DNA from 2 places in the Virgibacillus salidurans genome. Region 2 is predicted to be linked to the other one. Evidence: riboswitches for the same ligand, from Rfam matches in the RefSeq annotation. Region 2 holds a riboswitch; the other holds the start of a gene.

Region 1 (8,692 bases), 240 kb from region 2:
TAACAGGATAAGGTTGAGATTGGTTCGTAAAAGGCATCATCATAAATCGCTCCTTCATCACTAATAATTTCTCTGAATTATATAATATGGTACGAAATTACATCCTATTTGTCAATCAGAAATTAAGTTTTTTATATAAGCAACCTTCATTTTAATTGTTTTAACTAACTTTCACTTTCAATTTGTGTTATGCTGATAGCATAAACTATATATAGGAGTCACTATAATGAAAAATGATGATATCGATAAAAGATTACTTGAAATACTAGCAGAGGACGGTAGGATTTCTTACGTGGAATTAGCGGAAAAAGTAGGTTTATCCCGTGTTGCAGTTAAAGATAGAATTCAAAGTCTCAAAGACGAAGGTGTCATCGAAAAATTTACCGTTGTCATTAATTCAGAAAAGGCCGGAAAAAAAGTGTCTGCCTTCTTTGAAGTGGATGTAGAACCAAAACAACTGCAGCAAGTAGCACAAAATCTCGCCGACAATCCAAGCGTAGCAAGCATCTACCAAATGACTGGTCCAAGCACCCTGCATATGCATGTGCTTGTGGAAGATTTTCAGATGCTGGAAGTGTTTATTAATAATGAATTATATGCGGTGGAAGGGATTACCCGTGTGGAGAGCTCAGTGATTTTGAAACGGTTTAAGAGCCGAACCGGGTATAAGTTATAAGGTGATTTTAATATTTTCATTGCGAAAGAAATTGGGTGGAGTCTCCTCCTAATTTCTTTTCTGTTTTATATAACTAAATAACACCCATTCTTTTAAACGCCCACTTGAAAGTATAATTAATTAACTTTTCACATTCGGCAAAATATAGGAGGTATTGACATTTTCTTAATATTCCTATACCTTTAAAAGTAATTTAAAGGAGGGGATATGGTGTTAGAATGGCTTGAAAACATAAGTGGACAAATAAGCAGTTTTGTCTGGGGTTTACCGTTAATTATTTTATTAGTTGGAACGGGGTTATACTTAACAGTACGATTAATGTTCTTTTCGTTTCGAATGTTACCTTATGCACTGAAAATCACCTTTAACAAACAGGATAAAGATTCCAAAGGTGATATTTCCCATTTCCAGGCGCTTACGACTTCCTTAGCCGCCACTGTTGGGACAGGAAATGTTGTAGGGGTAGCAACAGCTGTTGTGGCAGGTGGCCCTGGTGCCGTGTTTTGGATGTGGATCACAGCACTTGTCGGGATGGCGACGAAATATTCCGAGGCGATTCTCGGTGTAAAATATCGGCAAGAAAACGCCAAAGGGGAAATGTCCGGCGGGCCGATGTATTATCTCGAAAAAGGACTTGGACAAAAATGGCTTGCTATACTGTTTGCCATCTTTGCCGTGTTTGCAGCGATCTTCGGGATTGGTAATATGATCCAGGCAAATGCGGCTGCTGGTGTTGCCAATGATGTGTTCAACATACCACTTTGGGCCACAGGTCTTGTGTTCGCGATTCTCGTTGGACTGGTTATTATCGGCGGAGTTAAAAGTATCGGGCGCGTGACTAGTGTCATCGTGCCGGTTATGATTGTCTTTTATATCATTGCAGGTTTCGTCATCATTTTTATAAATTTCAGTGAAGTACCTGCTGCTTTTGGATTAATCTTCTCGGATGCGTTTACGGGGCAAGCTGTTGCTGGTGGGGCAATTGGAACGGTCATCCAAATGGGGGTTGCTCGCGGACTGTTTTCCAATGAAGCAGGACTTGGTACAGGGGGTATTGCTGCTGCCGCTGCTAAAACGGATATCCCTGCACGTCAGGCACTCATTTCCATGACACAAGTATTCATTGATACGATTATCGTCTGTACGGTTACAGGCCTTGCCCTAACCATGGCGAACTTATATGCAACAGGTGTGGAAGGTGCCGCGCTCACCGCACAGTCTTTCGAAGCATTACTTCCTGCAGGTGGTGACATTATCGTTGCTGTGACACTATTATTCTTTATCTTCTCCACCATTGTTGGGTGGGCTTATTTTGGAGAAAAGTGCTTTACGTATTTGGTTGGCGATAACTTAACCATGATTTACCGGGTTATCTTTGTATTAGCGATCATACCAGGGGCTACGCTGTCTCTTGACACAGTATGGAACTTTGGGGACATTTTCAATGGGTTAATGGCAATTCCGAACTTAGTTGGTTTATTACTATTATCCGGGGTTGTTGTGAAAGAAACGAAACGGTTTAATGAGTTACGCATGTATGAGAAACAGAGAGGATAAAAGGTATAAGCGCCTCGAGCCTAAGAGGCGCTTTACGTATGCTAGATTCATTGAATTCGATTTGCTACTTGAGTCTCTTGTAAAAATATGCTCATGAAACCTGCCTCTAGCGCCTGATTTTGTCAGTCCTCTTTTCACAATCATGATTTGCATCTTTTATCTGGAGAAGATCAAATCACTATGCCCGATTCTTATTTAGATTCAGACTTTCTAAAATAATTTCTGCCAATAACGAACTACCTCTGGCACGAGGACGTTGTTCTTTAATTGTTATTTTTCTATCGATCTCACCTGGCTGACCCCGAAGCATGATAATCCGATCACATAAATGCGTTGATTCATCAATATCATGTGTTACTAGTACCATAGTAGATTGATAGATTTTCCAAACACCAAGCAGCAAGTATTCTGTTTGTTATGTTAGAGTAAAAATTAATCTTTAAAGTACCATTTCCATAATGCTAATACAAAAACGATTGATCCTCCTATTAAACTATAAAGCCAAATCGTTAACATGGGATTAACCCACATAACCCCACCTCCCTTCATATAACTCAGTAAAATAACTGTTATTTTACTGTTTCAGAATAATTTCCTTCGTCCGCAACCTCTGGCGTAGATTTTACTAAGAAAGATCCTATCCATATTGTAGCTACACCTATCAGAGTAGCATAACCACCTGAAGCCATTACACTTCTCTCAATGCCACCGAAGTAAAGAATTAAATATGAGAGTAAACCAACAACCATGGAAACTTCTGCTAATCGGGTAATAGCTTTTCCAGTTTTTTTGCCGTATACTGCATATATTATTGGTCCGAGAGATCCTGCTGATACTCCGGAAACACCTATCCACAAAATGTCTGCCAAGTGTTCTGGCGGGTTAAACACAATAATCATTGCTATTAAACCAACAAGAATAACAGCCCACCTACTAATCCACATTGCAATTTTATTCGCTTTTTTATCATCAACCTTTACTATTCCTTTTTTAACAAAAAATTTTAAGAAGATGTCATTTGCAAAAACGGTCGAAAGAACAACAAACAAACCATCCGTCGTTGACATAACTGCAGCAAGAATCACAATTGCTAAGAAGGCGGATGCAATGATCGGAAAGGCAAATTCGATATATGCAATTAATGCAAAATCAGTAGTTTCTAATTCCGGTAACGCTACACGCGCATATAATCCTCCGAATATTACAACTACACTTAAAAGAGTTGTAATAAAAAAGACTAATAACATCTTTCCCAGATCTTTTTCATTTTTTAATGCTAAAACCTTATTAAAAAGCTGGGGAGAAGATGCAACTCCTGCTTGAATGACAAAGATTCCTAACACTGCACTTAACGAATAGAAGTAAGGTGATTGTGTGTTAAACGTTTCCACTAACTGCTGATTCTGGTTCTGCAAATTAACTGATATATTTGAAAACGCTGTTGTAATATTTCCTTGACCAAAAATAATGATCCCTGATATAAACACAACTACACCAGCAATACACATCAAGACTGCTTGTACAGCATCAGTATAAATATCAGCTATAGTACCTCCAAAGAATACATACGCCATAACAACAACAGCAATTATAATTAATCCCGTAACATATGGTAAATCAAGAAAGTATTGGACAACGCGAGCTCCTGCAGCAAATTGGCTGGCTATATAGAAGATGTTAAATAACATTATAATAGCTGTTCCCACACGAATGATGTCGCTATTATAAAAATCACCAAGCCAGTCTGACAAGGATAATGATTTTTGTTTTGTATTGATCTTTTTTGCTCGTTTTGCAACGATTAAAACACCAGAAGACGCACCTATTATTATCGCTAACATAATCCATAAATTACTGAACCCCCAAGTGTACGAATATGCTGGATATCCCATGAACGTTGCAGCACTTAAAGCGGTAGCTGAGAAAGAAAGACCGAGCACCACCGGCCCTAAACCTGATGAAGCAATTGCAAAATCAGACATAGTTTTCGTTTTCTTAGAGGCAATATAACCTATTCCAAACATCACAGCCATAAACAAAATAAATCCTATCCAAACTAGAGTTTTAAGTTCCATAAATTCCTCCACGTATATGATGTTTGAGCCTAATTTTAAGATAACTTAGAAACAAACATTTAATTTTTAAATATTGATTAAATAACTGACATAGGCAGTATCTTTATAAATGAGGCCGTGCTTGTGAACGCAAGCTTAACGCGAACTTGCTAGCGTTCTAAATTTGCATCCCCCCTATTACCCTAAACCAAGAGGGGTTCCAAATTTAAGGTATCTTCGTGGCCTTATAACACATAGACATTACACATTGACTGTTTCCTAGCTGTTTATCCTCTCTCAATATAGAGTGGATCATGTGTGGATCATAAACCTCCGATATATTCAAGAGCTTGCAGCACTGTAGGAGCTACACTACTAGAGTCATGGAGGAGAAGTGCACATTTTCTCCTTTGTTGGAATTGATTTAAGTAGTAAGCGCAAAGTTATCACGCTTCATTTAAATAAGATTGGTTTTTCTAAATTTACTATTTGAATTTAGGCTCCCTTTTTTCAAGAAATGCATTCACTGCTTCCTTTGTATCTTCCTTATCAATAATAGCAAGGGTTCTAAGATCACCGTCATCTTCAACTTTATTGTAAACCTCTATTTTATTTAAGTATTGCTTCCAATGTTCAACTGCCATCGGACTTTTCTTTTCAATTTTTCTTGCTACTTCAAGTACACGATCCATTAAATTTTCATCTGGTACTACATCAAGAACTCCGCCGTAATGTCTTAGCTCAGAGGCAGAAATGTATTCACCGGTTAATCCAAGATAGCGGACAACTTTATGCGGTACAAGTCTTGATGGTCCATCTCCGGCTCCTACGAGACCAATATTGATTTCCGGAACTCCAACTTTTGCTCTGTCTGATGCAATAATAAGATCACAGCTAGATACTAAAGCCAACCCAGCACCCACGGATGCCCCGGACAATGCTACAATCACAGGGACACGGCAGTTATAGACAGCTTGAATACAATCTAGTACGTGTTGCTTGTATTCTAAATAATTATCACTGGTTATAGAAGAAATATCGTTTACATCATTGCCTGCTATAAATACTTTTCCTTCTGCTCTTAATATAACTACTCGAACAGTACGGTCACTGTTAATCATTTCAAAAGTCTTCTTAATTTCATCATACGCTTGTAAATTTAAAGAATTTACAGGAGGACGGTCTATCGTGACAATACCAATAGAACCCTCTAACTCAAATTTTACAAATTCCATTTTAATAACCTCTTTTCAAGCAAATGTTAATTTTCCTTTTTACAATACTCATCAAATTCAAATGAAGCTACTAATTTTTAAAGGATAATTAATACATTCATAATATCTTAGAATTTTTCGTTTGAACTTTATTTTCCAACTTCTTTATCTTCATACCGAACAACCGCTCCCTCATCAATCATCCTTGAAATATCCTCTTCTGAATACCCGAGACTACTCAATATCTCATTAGCATTTTGACTTAAAAACGGTGGGGGAGAAACAGCCCTATGTGGTGTTTCATTAAATTTTATTGGAACACCAGGTACCATTATTTCTTCGTACCCGGGAATTTTAAGCGGCAAAATCATATCTCTTTCTTTTGTAATCGGACTATCAATTACTTCCTCTATCGTACTGACCGGACCACATGGTACACCTACACCATCAAGAATACGAATCACTTCCTCAGTAGAGTATTGAATGGACCACTTCACAAATCCTTCTTCCAGTATGTCGAAATCATCCAAGCGCTTATTCATATCCCAATATTTCGAATGCTCTGTTTTCCAGTCATAACGGTCGATGGCTTCACAAAATCCATCCCACATTTCATCGGAGAGCGGAGCAATAACAACATATCCATCTTTCGTAGGGAATATACCAGAAAATGTGTAAGAGATTCTTGAGCCCGTCCGCTTGTGACTTACTTTATTTAAAGTAGTGTCTGAGAAATTAAATGCATGTGTAGAAACCATAGAATCTAACATGGAAACATCAATAAGTTGTCCTTTGCCAGTTATAGTTCTAGAATACAAGGCCATTAATGTTCCCAATGCGGCCTGTAAAGGTGTAAAGTGATCTGCCAAATATACTCCAATCGTTGATGGTGACCCATCAGGTTCTCCTGTTAAATGAAGGATTCCACTCATTCCTTGTATGATGGGATCAAAGGCCTTTTTGTTACGAAATGAACCCGTCAGTCCAAACCCGGTTATATGGGTCATTACAATCTGTGGATTTATTTGAGACACCTTATCATACCCGAATCCAAGACGTTCAGGTACTCCGGCAGCATAATTCGTTAGTAGAACATCGGATTCTTCAATAAGCCGATACAGGACATCCCTTCCCTCTTCAGATTTTAAATCCAATGCAATACTTTTCTTATTCCTGTTAACTGAAGTATAATGAAGACTTAACCCCTTATAAATAGGTGTTCGTTTGTGCCCTATATCATCTTTTGCCTCAATCTTTATAACTTCTGCGCCATGATCTGCCAAAATTTGTCCGCAGTACGGTCCGTTAATGGCAGTTCCAATTTCAATTACTTTAATACCATCAATTGCACCCATAATTAGCACTCCTTTATGTAATATTTTTATTTTTTCATTTCTACTAATTAAGGCATATTAAAATAAATAATAAGTCAAACATAGAATATGCCTATTTATTCGTAATCAAATGTACTTACCTTCTTTTTACTGTTCTATTTTTATATTAAAAAACTCCCTTCCTAAGAAGAGAGCTTCATATATTTCTCTTCTTATCTTTCAGGATTACGCTCCTGCAGGATTTAGCACCTTGTTAAGCTGATAAGCCAACTTAATGGTTGCCGGGTATCGTCGGGCCAGTCCCTCCACCACTCTGGATAAGAAATAATACTATTTAATTTTTTCATCGATTCATTCATTAGTTTTCTAATAGGATTACTTAGTTTAAAGATATACGTTTCATACGCATACCTAAAATTTAGAAAACCTCTACCAACTTGGAAGAGGTTTTAATTTCACGCACTCTTCCTCATCTTTCAAGCCTTTAATGCTTGCTGGAAGTAGCACCATCTTACAAAAAAGCATAATTTGTAACGGTTGCCGCAGGATCATAAGACCAGTTTCCTCCCCTGACTCGTTATAAGGAATATTTATATAGTTTTTTATGGTTATTGATACGTATATTACCTTATTCAGAAAAAAATGTCAAGAAGGAAATTTACTACTTTAAGAAGAATGAAGGCTGAAATCGATTGACTGTTTCTGCCTTCATTCTACAATCCTTCAGAATGATCCCTTTTTTCACGCTGAATGATGCAATTTCTCAGCAAGATGCTGGATTTTTGGTAAATTTCCAATATCCATATTTCCGCCGCTGACAATAACACCACAATGACGTGACGCAATATCCTTATGATGTGCAAATAGTGCGCCTAGAGACGCGGCGCCTGCACCTTCCATCAATGTCTTGTTCCGCTCGAGCATATAAACGATAGCAGAAGCGATCTCTTCATCTGAAACGGTTATAATATCATCAACGTACTTACGAATTAGCGGCAATGTATTTTTGCCAGGCTGTTTTACAGCGATGCCTTCAGCAATAGTAGAAACAGACTTCAAATTCCGCGCACTTTGACTATGAAAGCTATCATGCATGGCAGATGCGCCATTTGCTTGAACACCAATAATTTTTATAGCTGGGTTTATATGCTTGGCAGCAACTGCTATACCACTTATAAGTCCTCCGCCGCCAATGGGGACAATAATCGTATCCAGAAGCGGCTCCTGATGCAGCATCTCCATGGCAATCGTGCCCTGGCCTGCCATGACATCATAATCGTCAAACGGATGAATGTAAACAGCTCCCGTTTGCATCTGTCTTTTCATGGAGGCTTCATAGGCTTCCTGAAACGACTCTCCAGTAAGCACAACATCAGCGCCATAGTTTCTTGTTGCATGTACTTTTGCTAGTGGCGTTTTCTCAGGCATGAATATCGTTGCACGCGCGTCTAATTTCGCCGCAGCATGGGCAACACCTTGTGCGTGATTTCCAGCTGAAGCAGTTATAACGCCATTTTTTAATTCTGCATCCGTTAACTGCATTAACTTAAAACTGGCACCTCTGAACTTAAATGCGCCCGTTTTTTGTTGATTCTCCATTTTAAAATAGATATTTTTTTCGAGTAATTTGTTGGTCGTCTTTGATGTTAGTAAAGGTGTGCGATGGACAATGGGTGTTAAGCTTTCCATCGCCGCACGAACCTTTTCACCTGTTAAGCAATCCCCAATGGTTTCACTCTCCTCATTATTTTCCTAAAGCTTTTTCATATGCCTCAATTTCATCCTCGAGCTTTAAGGTTAAGGCTATTTCATCCAATCCATTTAATAATTTTTCCTTATGAAATGCCGGGATATCAA
Region 2 (8,692 bases):
CATTTTCATGAGCAATTTTAGCAACTTCCTTTACAGGGTTAACAGTACCAAGCACATTGGACACATGACTGATGGCCACGATTTTAGTGTTGGACGTAACCGTTTCACGTACATCTTCTAGCGAAACAGTACCATCCGGCTGCAATGGGATATATTTCAATGTTGCACCAGTAGCTTTTACTGCCTGTTGCCATGGGATGATATTGCTGTGATGTTCCATTGGTGTGATCACAATTTCATCCCCGGCTCCTACATTTTGGCGGGCGTAGCTATAGGCAACGGTATTAATTCCTGTTGTCGTACCACGATTGAAAATAACTTCAGCGGTACTCTCTGCGTTAATAAAGCGACGAACTTTCTCGCGGGCGCCTTCATATTTATCCGTTGCCCGTGATCCCAGTGTGTGAACGCCCCTATGCACATTCGAATTGTCCTCACGATAATACGCATCAACTGCATTAATAACTGACTGAGGCTTCTGAGAAGTCGCGGATGAATCTAAATATACTAGCGGATGTCCATTAACTTCCTGATCTAATATCGGAAATTGCTGCCTGATGGCCTCTACATCCATTAGTATACCTTCCTCTCAATTAACTGGGTTAATTGCTCTCTTACCGATTCAATCGGTAATTGATTAACAACCGGTGCAAGGAACCCAAAGATGACTAACCGCTCAGCTTCGGTTCTCGTAATTCCGCGGCTCATTAAATAATATAGCTGAACTGGATCTACACGGCCGACAGATGCTGCGTGACCAGCTTCAACATCATCTTCATCAATTAGCAAAATCGGATTTGCGTCACCGCGTGCTTTTTCACTTAACATTAACACCCGTGATTCTTGCTCCGCATTGGACCTTGATGCACCATGCTCAATTTTCCCGATTCCATTAAAGATAGATGAGGCTTTATCTTTCATTACACCGTGTTGAAGTATATGAGCCTCTGTATCTTTTCCAAAATGAACACTTTTCGTTGTAATATTTTGGATTAAATTACCACGGCCAACAGTAACAGTTTTCGTATGGCCTGTTGAATTATCACCGATTAAATGTGTAATGTTTTCAAAAACAGTATTTCCATCGTTCATTTCACCAATTGCCCAATCAATAGATGCATCGCGGTATGCTGCTCCGCGGCGGTTGGTATAAGTAGTTGTTCCCGCTGCGAAATTATCAACACCACCGAATGAGATTTTTGCATTATCAAGGGCAATAACTTCTGTAACCACATTAGCTACAGTTTCCTGTTCATGATTATGGGAAATATAATTCTCCACATAGGTTAATGAACTGCTCTGATCTGCTACAACGAGCACATGGTTAAACAGCGCCACCTCTGGATCTTCCTGCCAAAAGATAGTCTGGATTGGGCTTTCTATTTCCACGTTTTTTGGAACGTAAACAAAAATCCCACCATTCATCAGTGCAGCGTGCAATGCAGTTAAACGATGCTCATCAACGGAAACAGCGTCTTTCATATAATATTTTTGCACTAAATCTCCATGTTCTTGAAGTGCTGTGAAAATATCTGTAAAAATAACACCTTTATCTTTTAATTCCTGATTCAGGGATGCATATGCAACAGAGTTATTACGCTGAATGAATAAATTTTCCGGTGCATTATCCTGATCAAGAAAGTCCTGTATTTCCGGTGGTAAATCATTGATTGATGAAATAGCTTCGCCTTCTGCGGTATGTTTAAAGCGACTGAAATTCCATTTTCCTATCTTCGTTTTATCAGGTTTAGGCATTTCAAGCGTATCAGCCTGTTCTAGAGCTTGAAGGCGTAAGGAACGCATCCATTCCGGTTCATTTCTAGATTGTGAGAACTGATCGATATAGTCTTTGTCATATGGTAGTTTTGTTTCTACAGTCATCTTACCCCTCCTAACGTTTAAGCTTCTTGGCCTTCGCCAACTGTTTCATCTTTAATACCTAAATCTTCTTTAATCCATTCATAACCTTCAGCTTCCAAGCGTTTTGCAAGTTCAGGTCCACCTGATTTAACAACACGACCTTGCATCATAACGTGTACATAATCTGGTGTGATATAGTTCAACAAACGTTGATAGTGTGTAATGATCAAGCAACCGAAATTATCGTCACGCAGTTTGTTAATCCCTTTGGAAACTACTTTTAATGCGTCGATATCCAATCCTGAGTCAATTTCATCCAAGATGGCGATTTCCGGTTTTAGTAGCATTAATTGAAGAATTTCATTACGTTTTTTCTCCCCGCCTGAGAATCCTTCATTTAAATAACGTTGTGCCATATTTTTGTCGATATCTAAATAATCCAATACACTATCCATCTCTTTAATAAATTTCATTAAAGGAATTTCGTCACCCTCTTCACGACGTGCGTTAATGGAAGAGCGTAAGAAATCAGATGTTGTTACACCGCTAATCTCACTTGGGTACTGCATACCTAAGAACAGACCTGCACGCGCACGCTCATCTACTTCCATTGCCAGTACGTCTTCCCCGTCAAGGTGTACGCTTCCTTCTGTGATTTCAAATTTCGGGTGCCCCATAATTGCAGATGCAAGGGTTGATTTTCCGGTACCATTCGGTCCCATTACTGCGTGAAATTCTCCACCATTTATCGTAAGGTTTACACCTTTTAATATCTCATTACCTTCAATGGTTACATGAAGATTCTTGATTTCTAGCGTTGATCCTGCCATTGTGATACCTCCAACTACTATTATTATTTTATATTACGAATGGGTATGTATTCCATTCTCAATCTATTCTCATTACAATCTTATATCATTTCGAATTTAATATCAACTCTTTTAGGTTTAAAAAAAGCTTGTTTCCTCTATATTATATCGTTTTTATTTTGGGAGTACAAAAAATAAAAATACTGATGCTCTTATCATAAGAGCATCAGTATCAGTTGTACAATTATAAGTTACTTTTTATAGTTGATGTTCTAATTCAGCGGACAGATGTTTACATTGAGCATATTCTTGTTCTCTTCGTTTCTCAACTGCAATGCGTTTATCTAACCTTCTTTCGTACTCGGCATAACCAACCTTATTCGATTGCTGCATTGCTTTCTCCATTTCTGGAGTGTAATTCATCTTTATACCACTATTGATAGTGAACCATCCTTTCGCTTAATTACAATAACTAGCTTAACACAAGGATAATTCCCAAAACAAAGTGGGTATAAACGCATCAGAACGAATTATTTTGTATATAAAAGGCTGAAATATACCACTCGCATTTCTGCATTAACATCTTTCTTATTGCTGGCATATACTATAAAATGCTCCACATTTGCTTGAAATGTGTTTTAATTAGTCATTTCCTCCAACAGGAACAACGGCTCCATCATATGTTTCTAAAATAAAATCCTGAATTTCTTCCGATTGCAGAACATCCACTAATGTATTCAACGCTTCATTTTCTGTATCTTCCGACTGGACTGCAACTACATTCACATATGGAGATTCGTCACCTTCTATAAAAAGTGCATCCTCTAATGGATTTAAATCGGCATCGATAGCATAGTTTGTATTGATCGCGACCAGTGCATCCTCTTCAGCAAAGTATTGTTCTGGTAAAAGAGCTGCATCAACGTCTGCTGAAAAAGTCAGGTTAAGCGGGTTTTCTACAATATCACTTACTTCTGCTTCCACTTTATCCACATTTTTATCTAATGTAATTAAACCTTGTTCTTCAAATAGTGCTAGAACACGACCATGGTCAGCGACAGAACGACTCAAAATTACCTCTGTTCCATCTTCAATGTCATCAATACTGGAAATATTTTGTGAATAAACGCCCATCGGTTCAATATGAATCCCATCAATGTAGTCAAAGTCATAGCCAATCTCTTCTATTTGATTCTCTAAATAAGGAATATGCTGGAAGTAATTTGCATCCAGATTGCCGCTCTCTAAGTCATCATTAGGTAATACATAATCCTGATACTGTTCAACGGTAAGAGATATTCCTTCTTCTTCAAGCAGTGGTTTTGCTTCTTCTAAAATTTCCGCATGTGGTGTACTGGACGCTCCAACAGTGATTTCTGTCGTTTCAGAATCACCTGACGTATCTCCACCTCCACAAGCTGCCAATACTAAAATTACAAATACAGATAAAAACGTTAGCGCCTTCTTCATAATAAAAATCTCTCCTTTTATTTTGGCTCTTTTCGTAAGTATTATTGCTTTTAACTCTTCGTAGATGATATAAAAGACGACGTAGTGAAAATTCTTTTGCAAATGCTGATTGAGAGCAGGGATTCGCTACGGAAATACATTCCGCTTTCCGCGGGCGGCTGGTGAGCCTCCTTGTGCTAACGCACTGCGGAGTCTCACCGAGGTCTCTGCTCCCGCAGGAGTCTCCATGTATTTCCTCCGCTGTAATCAGATTACTGCCGATCTACCGTATTATTCAAACCACTTCACCAGTCCGGGTGAGCGAAGGGCGGCGACTCCTGCGGGAATAGCACGTGTCCGAAGACCCCGCAGCGGTGGTTTCCCGCGAGGAGGCTGAGGCCGTGCCCTAAGGATGCGCATCCGCCCTGAGCGATCCCGGACGGCGGCGAGTATAACACATAATGTCGAATTCTATATCTTTTGTCTCAAAAACAAACAATCTTTTAGAAAACAGCCTTTATCTTTTATCTAATTTATTGGAAATAAAGTCTCCAATGAATTGAAAAATGAATACAATGATGACGATTAAAACAGTACAAACTAACACAACATCAAAGTCGCGTCGCTGAAAACCAAAGAAGTATGCATAGTCACCTAAACCTCCGGCACCAATAACGCCGGCCATCGCTGTATAGCCAATTAAAGCAATTCCTGTAACGGTAATTCCTGACACCAATGCCGGCATCGATTCCGGCAAGAGCACACGAAAAATAATGGTCCGTGTTTTTGCTCCCATGGATTTTGCCGCTTCAATCACACCTTTATCTACCTCTTTAAGCGCGATTTCCACGAGCCTGCCATAAAATGGCGCGGAACCGATAATCAATGCAGGCAATGCAGCGGACGGCCCACGGATGGTTCCAATTAAAAAGTCAGTGAACGGGAATAACAATAAAATTAAGATGATAAATGGAATAGCCCGAAACACATTTACAATTGTAGCTACGATAAAATTAAGAACCTTATTTTGCCACATTCCACCTTGTGCTGTCAGATACAGGAGCAATCCTAAAATGATTCCTAAAATAACCGTTCCTAACAGTGCTAACAATGTCATATAAAATGTTTCATATGTTGCAACAACCAAGTCTTGTACATCCAGATTCGGAAATAAATCAGTCAGCATCACGAACAACCTCCAGTTCTACCGAGGTATCATCACGGATATAACTAATAGCCTGATCCGTTTCCGCTGTTTCTCCCACAACCTGCACAAACAATGTCCCATAAGCACCAGCTTGCGTCTGTGTTATTTTACCTTGAAGTATGTTTATATCAAGATCGAATTTCTTAGCGAGCTGACTTATCAAAGCCTGATTTGTCGTTTCACCAATAAAATGAAGTCGAATGATCTTACCTTTCTCATACGTATTAATCAAATGAGTTACACTATCATCCTCATTTGCACCCATGACCTGCTCCACAAATTTTTTTGTCACGTTTTGTTTCGGGTGCAAAAATACGTCCAAAACATCCCCCTGTTCCACAATTCGCCCTTCGTCCATTACCGCAACTTGCTTGCAAATTTTACGTATAACATGCATTTCATGGGTAATCAGGATAATAGTTAAGCCAAGCCGCTGATTAATATCAACCAATAAGTCGAGGATGGAATTGGTCGTTTCCGGATCCAACGCGGAAGTGGCTTCATCACAAAGCAATACTTTCGGGTTATTTGCTAAAGCACGAGCAATACCCACGCGCTGTTTCTGTCCCCCGCTTAACTGGGATGGATATGCATCTTCCCGTCCGGATAGACCCACCAAATTAATTAGCTCCCGTACACGTTCCTGACGTTCCGCTTTTGTAACCCCGGCTATTTCTAGTGGAAATGCAATATTATCTTTTACCGTACGTGACCAAAGCAAATTGAAATGCTGAAAAATCATCCCAATTTCCTGCCGCGCCAGACGAAGCTGCTTTGTATTTAATTCCGTCATTTCCTGATTGTCAATCTCTACACTACCAAAGGACGGATCTTCCAAGCGATTAAGCAGACGGACAAACGTACTTTTTCCGGCACCACTATAGCCGATCACGCCGAATATCTCACCTTCTTTAATCGAAAGGGTCAGATCATCTACAGCTGTTATTCTTTGGTTATTCGTAGTAAAATATTTACTCAAACCCTTAATCGAAATCACGTCTAATCCTCCTTTAAAAACGGATCCACTGTTTATTATGTCCCGTCAAAAATAAATAACGCCCTTCTGTAAGAGAACAGAAGGACGTAAATAGTTATACCCTCGTTCCCTCATCTACCAAAGCATACACTTTGCAGGAATTGGCACCTTTCAGACATCGAAATATCGCAGGTTGCCGCGGGTTCACAGGGCCAGTCCCTCCACCGCTCAAGATAAGAGATAATTTTTTTATAAATTGATAATCTAAATATTAGCATGCTGTTTATACTGTGTCAATCCTATTTTTCATGCTGTTAACTTTTCACAAATAGCTCAGGCTTGTAATCCGTCAAATATGTGTAGATATTTGCGATCGAATAAAAAACATAGATTTTTTCTTTAACCTCATTGCCTTCCTTAATCAATAGACAAGGAACGCTCTCAATTTGCTGTTCTTGCATAAATGAAGCATGTAGTGAGGCGTTCATCTCATAAAAAATGGTTTCTTTATGCACAGATTCTATCTTCTCTAACATCGCTCGCGCAAGGTGACATGTGCCACAAAAAGGCGTATAAATAAATAATAGATAACGATCTTGCTGAAGCAGTTCGTTTGTAATTTCTTGCAAAACTACCACCCTATACTAAAAAAATTGGATTCACCGCAAATCCTTTACTCACCAAAGCAGTAGCAAGTATATGCCCAGGAGTAGTTGCTACTTCACGGTATTCACTGCTAACATAAATATGTTCTGCATGTGGAAGTTCCCGCCGAAGTTGCCTGCGTAACTTTATACCTGGAGGATCTTCATCAACCAAAATAAAGACATCTTTATTATCCAGATCATAGGTTTCCAGAAGATCATCAAAGCGCTCTACACCAAGCGTACCATTTGTACAGACAATAGTGGCATCTTCAGTAAGCACCTTTTTGATTTCCCTTTTATCGGTCAACCCTTCAACAATAATAACTTTATTTGTTTCATGTTCCATGATCCCACAACACTCCCGATGAAATCAACCAAAAAAGCTTCTATGATTGGTAGTATATGACAAAGATAAGGCTGACTATGCAATTACATTGTTGCAAATCAGCCTGTATTAACTAACCACTAATTAATCTTCGTCTGTAACTGCATTGTACTGTTCAGCAGTTAATAGGCGATCAAGCTCTGATTCATCAGATGGTTCAACGACGACCATCCACGCTTTGTCATAAGGAGAATCGTTCACAAATTCAGGGCTATCCTCTAAATCTTCGTTCACTTCAACAATTTTCCCGCTTAGCGGTGCATATAATTCAGAAACCGTTTTAACCGACTCTACACTTCCGAAGGGCTCATCTAATTCAAGTTCATCCCCCACTTCCGGAAGTTCAACAAATACAATATCTCCTAATTCGTCCTGGGCAAAATCTGTAATTCCAATACGCACTTTACCATCTTCTTGTTTTACCCACTCATGTTCTTCTGAATATAATAAATCGCTTGGTACACTCATTTGAATCCCTCCATTATAGAATTGCACCATAACTATACAAGTTACGTGCATATTTTTCTAGTATCCCGCTTTTTACAACCAATTTTCACGAAAAGCTTCTTCAGAGAATCCAAGCGTGACTTTTTCGCCATCCGTTACGATTGGTCTTTTAATCAGCATTCCGTCAGAGGCTAGAATTTCTGCCATTTCCTCTGTGCTTGCATTTTTAATTTTCTCCTTCATATTTAACTCACGGTACTTTTTCCCACTCGAATTGAAGAACTTCTTGGCTGGCAAATCGCTTTTTGCAATCAGATCAAGCAATGTTTCTTTTTTCGGTGGTGTGTTTACGATATGTATGGTTCTATAGTTGACTTTATTTTCATCCAACCACTTCTTCGCTTTTTTACATGTGCCACAATTCGGATACCAATAAAATGTTACCGCCATCTACAACCCTCCCATTCCATTCCATTCTATTTATATTACATTCTACCATGACTGGGGGGAATTATTCATTGTTTTTGAAGTGGAGTATTATAACATATGATGATCCCCGTAATTATAGAATAACTAACCCCCTATCACAGTTGTAATAAGGGGGAGTGGTCTTACACGCTATACTTCTCTTCCTCGATGATCTTCACAGCTATTTTCCTTTTTTTGGCAATCACATTTGTTGGTGTGTGACGTGTCAATTTTCTTAGTGAAGACAACATTGTGCGCAATGTATCGCCTTCTTCCACTGCGATTAACGTTTCTTTTGCATCTGCTTCGATACGGTTGAATGCTTCCTGTGCATATACTTGTGTATAAAGCAGTTTTTGTTCATTTTCCGCTTCACCTGACTTATTAATTGCTTTTTCTGTACGGAGAATGGCTGCTTCCATGTTGTAGACTTCTGCAACCATG

Evidence for each region. A riboswitch is a leader RNA that binds a small molecule or an ion and turns the genes downstream of it on or off. The one in region 2 is predicted to bind S-adenosylmethionine.
Region 1: linked by a shared signal. The riboswitch ahead of KFZ58_RS13600 (CaiB/BaiF CoA transferase family protein) and the one ahead of KFZ58_RS12410 (methionine ABC transporter ATP-binding protein) in region 2 are both predicted to bind S-adenosylmethionine.

What each region holds. Positions count from the first base shown of each region.
Region 1 covers NZ_CP074373.1:2,639,121-2,647,812, forward strand. The annotation lists gene ggt (gamma-glutamyltransferase) at 1-40, opposite strand, end outside; gene KFZ58_RS13575 (Lrp/AsnC family transcriptional regulator) at 227-676, shown strand; gene KFZ58_RS13580 (alanine/glycine:cation symporter family protein) at 887-2,233, shown strand; gene KFZ58_RS13585 (hypothetical protein) at 2,412-2,600, opposite strand; gene KFZ58_RS13590 (sodium:solute symporter family transporter) at 2,803-4,308, opposite strand; gene KFZ58_RS13595 (enoyl-CoA hydratase/isomerase family protein) at 4,773-5,522, opposite strand; gene KFZ58_RS13600 (CaiB/BaiF CoA transferase family protein) at 5,651-6,856, opposite strand; SAM riboswitch class I at 7,045-7,159, opposite strand; SAM riboswitch class I at 7,302-7,421, opposite strand; gene ilvA (threonine ammonia-lyase) at 7,577-8,524, opposite strand; gene leuD (3-isopropylmalate dehydratase small subunit) at 8,580-8,692, opposite strand, start outside.
Region 2 covers NZ_CP074373.1:2,402,962-2,411,653, forward strand. The annotation lists gene KFZ58_RS12380 (cysteine desulfurase) at 1-574, opposite strand, end outside; gene sufD (Fe-S cluster assembly protein SufD) at 574-1,881, opposite strand; gene sufC (Fe-S cluster assembly ATPase SufC) at 1,899-2,690, opposite strand; gene KFZ58_RS12395 (YuzK family famiily protein) at 2,928-3,092, opposite strand; gene KFZ58_RS12400 (MetQ/NlpA family ABC transporter substrate-binding protein) at 3,312-4,139, opposite strand; gene KFZ58_RS12405 (methionine ABC transporter permease) at 4,636-5,304, opposite strand; gene KFZ58_RS12410 (methionine ABC transporter ATP-binding protein) at 5,294-6,322, opposite strand; SAM riboswitch class I at 6,430-6,541, opposite strand; gene KFZ58_RS12415 (thioredoxin family protein) at 6,616-6,930, opposite strand; gene KFZ58_RS12420 (toprim domain-containing protein) at 6,941-7,294, opposite strand; gene gcvH (glycine cleavage system protein GcvH) at 7,418-7,801, opposite strand; gene KFZ58_RS12430 (arsenate reductase family protein) at 7,874-8,230, opposite strand; gene KFZ58_RS12435 (acyl-CoA dehydrogenase FadE) at 8,392-8,692, opposite strand, start outside.